2 regions of the Pyramidobacter piscolens W5455 genome follow, and region 2 is predicted to be linked to the other one. Evidence: riboswitches for the same ligand, from Rfam matches in the RefSeq annotation. Region 2 holds a riboswitch; the other holds the start of a gene.
What was found. Region 2 has a riboswitch for S-adenosylmethionine ahead of HMPREF7215_RS11100 (methionine ABC transporter ATP-binding protein). Riboswitches for the same ligand answer to the same signal wherever they lie in the genome.
Positions count from the first base shown of each region.

Region 1: linked by a shared signal. The riboswitch ahead of HMPREF7215_RS02835 (methionine ABC transporter ATP-binding protein) and the one ahead of HMPREF7215_RS11100 (methionine ABC transporter ATP-binding protein) in region 2 are both predicted to bind S-adenosylmethionine.

Region 1 is NZ_ADFP01000039.1:52,171-55,571, reverse strand. Features, by position in the region: gene HMPREF7215_RS02840 (methionine ABC transporter permease) at 1-317, opposite strand, end outside; gene HMPREF7215_RS02835 (methionine ABC transporter ATP-binding protein) at 310-1,329, opposite strand; SAM riboswitch class I at 1,426-1,517, opposite strand; gene HMPREF7215_RS02830 (metal-dependent hydrolase) at 1,596-2,252, opposite strand; gene HMPREF7215_RS02825 (TIGR04076 family protein) at 2,614-2,907, opposite strand; gene HMPREF7215_RS13070 (hypothetical protein) at 2,904-3,065, opposite strand; gene HMPREF7215_RS02820 (GntR family transcriptional regulator) at 3,184-3,401, opposite strand, start outside.
Region 2 is NZ_ADFP01000128.1:13,953-17,353, forward strand. Features, by position in the region: gene HMPREF7215_RS13710 (ABC transporter permease subunit) at 1-62, opposite strand, end outside; gene HMPREF7215_RS13715 (hypothetical protein) at 146-313, shown strand; gene HMPREF7215_RS11100 (methionine ABC transporter ATP-binding protein) at 338-1,438, opposite strand; SAM riboswitch class I at 1,533-1,624, opposite strand; gene HMPREF7215_RS11105 (DUF2798 domain-containing protein) at 1,736-2,218, opposite strand; gene HMPREF7215_RS11110 (SLC13 family permease) at 2,324-3,259, opposite strand.

The sequences.
Region 1 (3,401 bases), on a different contig from region 2:
ACGCGCCCCACGAACGGCGCGGCGGAGATCGACAGCGGCACGATGGCGGCCGTGGTGCCGATGGTCGTGCCGACGATCAGCCGCGAGAGCGGAAAGAGGATGATCATGAGGATGATGAACGGGAAGGAGCGGAAGACGTTGACGAACGTGTCGAGCGCCTTGCCGGCGACGCGGTTCTCGCACAGGCCGCCCTTTTCGGTGAGCGCGAGGGCGATGCCCAGCGGCAGCCCGAGCAGGATCGCGAACAGACTCGACAGGCCGACCATGTAGAGCGTCTGCAGCGTCGGCTCGGCGAGAAGGGCGAAGATTTTAGCCATTCCAGATCACCTCCACCTTCACGTTATGGGCGCGGATCATGTCCATCGCCGCGGCGATCACCTGCGGCGCGCCGCCGAACTGCACCGTCAGGGTGCCGACGCGCGACACGTAGAGGCTGTCGATGGCGCCGGCGAGAATGTTGACGTCGGCCCCCGTGGCCTTGATCGTCTGCGAGATCAGGGGCGCTTCCGCCGCCGAGCCGTCGAACGTGAGCACCGCCACGGGCTTTCCCGCCTCGCGGGGCAGTCCCGCACCCTCGTCGTAGCCGGTGCGCGGCAGCTTGGCGAGGAACTCGCGCGCCGTTTTCGAGCGCGGGTTGAGGAATATTTCCTTGACCGTTCCCTGTTCGACGATGCGTCCCGCTTCGATGATCGCCACGCGCGAGCAGATCTCGCGAATGACGTTCATCTCGTGGGTGACGACGACGATCGTCAGCCCCATGAGGCGGTTGATGCCGGCCAGCAGGCTGAGGATCGATTTGGTGGTGCGCGGGTCGAGGGCGCTGGTGGCCTCGTCGGAGAGCAGCACGTGCGGACGGTTCGCCAGCGCTCGGGCGATGGCGACGCGCTGCTTCTGGCCGCCGGAAAGCTGCGACGGATAACTGCCGGCCTTGTCGGAAAGCTCGACGACGTCGAGCATTTCGGCGACGCGGTCTTTGACGTCCTTCGGCTTCCAGCGCTCCAGCTCCAGCGGAAAGGCGACGTTGCCCGTCACCGTTCGCGAGGCCAGCAGGTTGAAGTGCTGGAAGATCATGCCGATCTTGCGCCGCGCCAGCCGCAGACCGCCGGCGTCAAGCGCCGTGATCTCCCGCCCGTCGATGAAAATTTTGCCCGAGCTGGGCTCCTCGAGGCGGTTAACCGTGCGCAGCAGCGTCGATTTGCCCGCGCCCGACAGGCCGATGATGCCGAAGATCTCACCGTCGCCGATGTCCAGATCGATGCCCGAGAGCGCCTCGACGGAGTTGCCGTCGGGCGCGCGATAGATTTTTTTGACGCCGCGGAGTTGGATCATGGTTTCACCTTCCGTAGGGGGATCGCGCGCATCTTCGGGGAAACGAAAAAGCCGCCCTGCGATGGCAAGGCGGCTCAAATCCCTCTTTGAGGCTTCCCCTCATCGCTGTCAGCAGGACCACCTTTCCCACGCGGGCAGGTTGGTGCAGGATCGTCGAGCTGACTCTCTCCCCTGACTCTTGATAAAAAGTTGCGCTGTTTGATTGACGGGTATGATAACACAATCTCCTGCGAAGCGCAAGAGCGCGACGAATCTTTGCGGAAAAATTACAGCTCGAGAGACTCGCCGGGCCGCAGCACCGCGACCTTGACGGCCGGTTCGCAGAGCGCTTTGAACGCCTGCGGATCCTGTCTGATGGCCGGGAACGTGTCGTAATGCATGGGCACGGTGATCTTCGCGCCCACGGCCCGGGCGGCGCGGGCCGCGTCGTCCGGCCCCATCGTGTAAAAGTCGCCGATCGGCAGCAGCGCCGCGTCGAGCTTTTCCTCGGCCAGCAGCGCCATGTCGCCGTAAAAAGCCGTGTCGCCGGCGAAATAAATTTTTTTGCCGCCGATCCCGATCAGAAAACCGCAGGCCAGCGCGCCCGGCAGGCCGCTGCCGTGGATCGCCTGAAGCAGCTTGACGCGTCCGAACGGCATCGGCCCCCAGCCGCCGATGTTGCCGAGACAGCTTTTCAGCCCCGCCTCCGTCAGCATGCCGCGCAGTTCGGCCACGCCGACCACCGTCGCGCCCGTGCGCCGGGCGATGTCGAGCGTGTCGCCGAGGTGGTCGCCGTGGCAGTGGCTGACGAGGATGAAATCGGCCGCCACCTCGTCGGCCTTCGCCGCGGCCAGCACATTGCCCGTCAGATACGGATCGGTGAGCACGTGATACGCCCCGTCGAACAGATCGAAACAGGCGTGTCCCAAAAACGTCAGTTTCATGATGGTCGCTCCTTTCCATTGCTGCGGATCAGGCGCCGCAGCCCGAACTATCATTTTTACGGTTCTTGCCCTTGTGGCTCCAGCTGCGTACACTCAGCGCAGCATATCTTCGCCAGAACTCCGGTTTTACGCGTAGTGTGCCTTTGATGTTTGGATTAACGGTAATACCGTTAAAGATCGCAAGCTGATGGGGAATACCGACATGCTCTCCAACGCACTCAACCACTGCGCAAAGCCGGTGAAAAACGACGCTCTGAACATGATCGATGCGTCCTGTTTCCAATGAGCTTGTAAGATCATTGGGAATATTTATAGAAGATTGAGAGCTGAATTTTCGGTCCGAAAACACCGCGGCTTTTTATTATTCCGGCAGGCTGTTTTTCGAAGGTGAGTCTGTCGTGAGGCGTTCGACTTTGAAGACGTTGATCGTGTCGGCATCGGGGCAGCAGAATACGGCCGTGCCCTTGGGCTGACCGGGAATCTCGCCGCCATAGCGGAGGATATCGATGTACAGAAAGGCCACGTGCATGGCCATCGGGCAAAGTGTGCCGCGTTCGCTGTCGAAGTCCCATTCGTCGCCGACGCGGTGGCCACGGTGGCACGGGCAGGGGCCTTTGCGATCGATGAGCGTGATTCTGATGCGCGGGCGTCTCATATGTCAACCGCCTCGGGGCGCGGCCCCGGCGGAATGTATTTGCCCTTATCGGCATTGTCGCGGTTGCGGCGGACCGATTCCGCCACGGTGTCCACGGTCGCCGGCGCCATCGTGCCGGAGCCCGGCAGGCCGCTGATCAGCAGGATGTCCTTGCCCATCGAAGTTTCCCCCTCGCAAAGGGCGCTGCAAGCGTCTGAACACTCTCGCAGCGCCCGGCAAACTGTGTCAATACTTTTATGAAGAAAAATGCCGATCTCGCTTCACGATGTTCGGCGCTCATTCTCCGCCGACGCGCAGGCCTTCGTTGCTTTTCAGCGACGTGGCCGACAGCATCAGGTGGACTTTCATGAGCTGCTCCGCCTTGTCGGGGTCGTGCGCCAACAGTGCCTTGAGCAGGGCGCGGTGCTCGTCGAGGCTGGGATTGGTGCTCATGTCGAAGAACGAATCGTAAAAGATCATGTACACGCAGGTGCGCGCCAGCAAATTGTTGACGA
Region 2 (3,401 bases):
TCCACCTGCCGCGCGAAGAAGGGGACGGCGCCGAAAACCAGCGGCACGACGGCCCCCTTCACGCCGATCGCCGTCCCGACCAGCGCGCGTGAAGGGAATCAGGAAGATCAGCAGGATCACGAAAGGAATCGAACGGAAGATATTAATGAAAGTGTCGACGACGCGGAACAGCGCCGCGTTCGGACGGATGCCGCCCTTTCTCGTCACCGTCAGCAGGATGCCGAAGAAAAATCCGCACAGCAGCGTGAACGCGCCGGCGATCAAAAACATCTGCGCGGTCGCTTCGACGCTGGCCAGGAACTTGACGCGATAAGCCCAGACGTTGGGCGCCCAGCTTTTAAGAAACGCGGGCATTTTCGATCACCTCCACCCTGACGGAGCGCGAGCGCAAATAGGCCAGCGCGGCGTCGATGTTCTCCGGTTCGCCCTGCGCCATCACGACCGTGTAGCCCAGCGGACGCCCCTGCAGCAGGTCCACGTTGGCCAGCACCAAATTGAGGTCGACGCAGAACCGCCGCGACGTTTCCGAGATCAGCGCGTCGCCCACGCAGTCGCCGGTGAAGACCAGATTGACGAGCTGCCGCCGTTCGTCCGTCCGCACCAGCGGCGAGCCGCCGGCGATCAACTTGCCGAAGCTGCCCAGCCCCGACGTGGCCGCCACGAAGCGGCGCGTGACGACTTCCGCCGGCGACGAGAAAACGTCGTACACGGGACCTTCCTCGACGACGCGCCCGCTCTCCATGACCGCCACCTTTTGGCAAATGGACTTGATCACCGCCATCTCGTGGGTGATGAGGATGATCGTGACGCCCAGGCGGCGGTTCAGGTTTTTGAGCAGCGTCAGGATCGACTCGGTAACGTCGGGATCGAGGGCGCTGGTAGCCTCGTCGGAGAGGAGGATCGGGGGATTGTTTGCCAGCGCGCGGGCAATGGCGACGCGCTGTTTCTGGCCGCCGGAAAGCTGCGAAGGATAAGCGTCCGCCTTGTCGCGCAGCTCCACCAACTCCAGCAGTTCCAGCACGCGGCGTTCGATTCCGTCCTTTTTCATGCCGCAATACCTGAGCGGGTAGGCCACGTTCTCGAAAACGGTGCTGCGGTCCAATAGATTGAAGTGCTGAAAGATCATGCCGATGCCGCGGCGCAGCCGGCGCAGGTCAGTCTCTCTCATCGGGGGGGACGCGGCCCCTCCTTCGGGCGTGAAGAGCAGCCTGCCGCCACGGGCCTCGACTGTTCCAAAACCGCCGACGGCAAGCCGCCCTTCGTCGGGCGTCTCGAGCAGATTGACGCAGCGCACCAGTGTGGACTTGCCCGCGCCGGAATAGCCGATGACGCCGTAAATCTCCCCGTCGCCGACGGCCAGATCGACGCCGTCCAGCGCCGCGACCGCGCCGCCGTCGGCGGCCGGATAGCTTTTTTTGATGCCGCTCAGTTGAATCATCGCTCTCTTCCTCCCCCGCGCGTTTTATCGAGACGACGAAAAAGCCGCCCTGTCGTGCGACAAGGCGGCTTCAAAAGACCGTTCCGAGGCTTTCCCCTCATCGCTGTCAGCCGGACCACCTTTCCCGTGCGGGCAGGTTGGTGCAGGATCGTCGAGCTGACTCTCTCCCCTGACTCTTGATAAAAGTTGCGCTGTTTGATTGGCGGGTATCTTGGCACAGATTGGGCGTCGACGCAAGAGTTTTTCGAAAAGCTGTCGTTGTGCGGTGATAAAGCCGGCGGCATCTTGAGACGCGCGCTATGCGGCCGGAGCGCCCGCGGGCCAGAAGCGCTTCTGCAAAGAAGCGAACGTCGCCCGCACGGCAGGGCCGGCGACCAGAAGCTGCCACGCCAGCGCCATGGGATAATTGACCCGCAGCATTCCTCCCCAGACCGACGCCCATTCGGCCGGCAGTCCGCGCTGCAAGAGCATGGCCATAAAGCTCATGTAAGGGCACATCAGACTGACCATGCACAGCGCCACGACGACCGGAAGCAGTGTCGGAGAGCAGCTTGTCCGTCGCACGATCCGAAAAGCGATCGCGTGGGCCGCAGGCGAAATCAGCGGAAACTCCACTGCCAGCGCGAGAGCGCAGAGTTCGAGCACCGTCGCGCCCGTCCGCGCCGACACTCCTGTCAGTCCCTGCGGCGACAGCCAGAGATTGTACAGCACCATCCACGTCACCATGACGGGCACCATCATCAGCGTAAAGATCAGTTCCTGCAGTTTCGTTTTCGGCATCGAATTCCATTCCTTTCGGGCGAAGCGCGGCTCCGCGCAAAATAAAACGAGCCGCTGAAGCAACCGGACTTACGTCGGCACTCCAACGGCTCATTGCAGACAGCATTATAGCACCGAAAAGGGTTCCCCGCCAGCGCGGAACAAAAACCGCCGCAGCAAAAATTCCCAAAGAAACAGGAATCCCGTTACGAAAAAATATTGTAGAGCCCCGTAATCGAGATGAGAGATAAGATAATCGCCATGCAGATGGACCGGAATGAACAACACTACAAATGTTTTGTTTTCATCGATCACTCCTTTGGATTTCTCGTCTCCGACAACGGTAGACAAGATCACGCCGCCAACGGAAGACGCGGGACTGAAACACGCGCTGGAAGAACCGATCAGTATAGAACTGAGGAGCCCGATGGCCGTGACGTTGCCGCCGATTTCTGCGGCCAGCTTGGAGACTGCCGGCGTCAGCGTCGGCACGACAACGCCCAGGGTCGATGAGAACCACGACATGACGCTTGCCGTCATACAGGAAACCCCGCCCGCCGTGACAGGAGAGGTCAGTGCGGCAATCGCGCCTGTCAGAATATCGATTCCGCCCGATATGATGACAATATTCATCAACATGCCGACGCCGGCAACCATCATGATGATATTCCAGGGAATCGTCTTGAACGCGGATTTTTCGTCGATCACGCCGATCAGTATCAAAACGACGGCGCCGACAATGCCCATGAATCCGGAATCCTTTTTGAGGACGATGACGCACAAGACAACCAGAACGAAGACGACAAGGGCGACAACCTGTTTCCTTGTGAGCTTTTCCGTCTCCAGACGAACAGCGCCGCCTTTCTTTGCCTTGTGGCCTTTAAAATAAACGAGCGCAAGGATGGAGATAATCGCCATAGCCATCGTCATGTGCGCAGTCAAGACGAAGAGCCCGCCTTCGATTCCTTGCTTCGCAAGCAAGTTCAGCACAATATTCCCGTCTGGAGAAATCCGCGTATAGCGACCGCACTGTGCGCCGGCGTTGGAGATAATCATCAGCATTTTCAACGATACCTTTTCATTGAAAATCAGTATCATACTATTTCTTGATAAAAAGCATTAACATAGTTTGCCGGGCGCTGCGAGAGAGTTCAGTCGCTCAGAACTGTCTCGAATGCTGCGCAGCTCGCTGTGTGAATCTCCC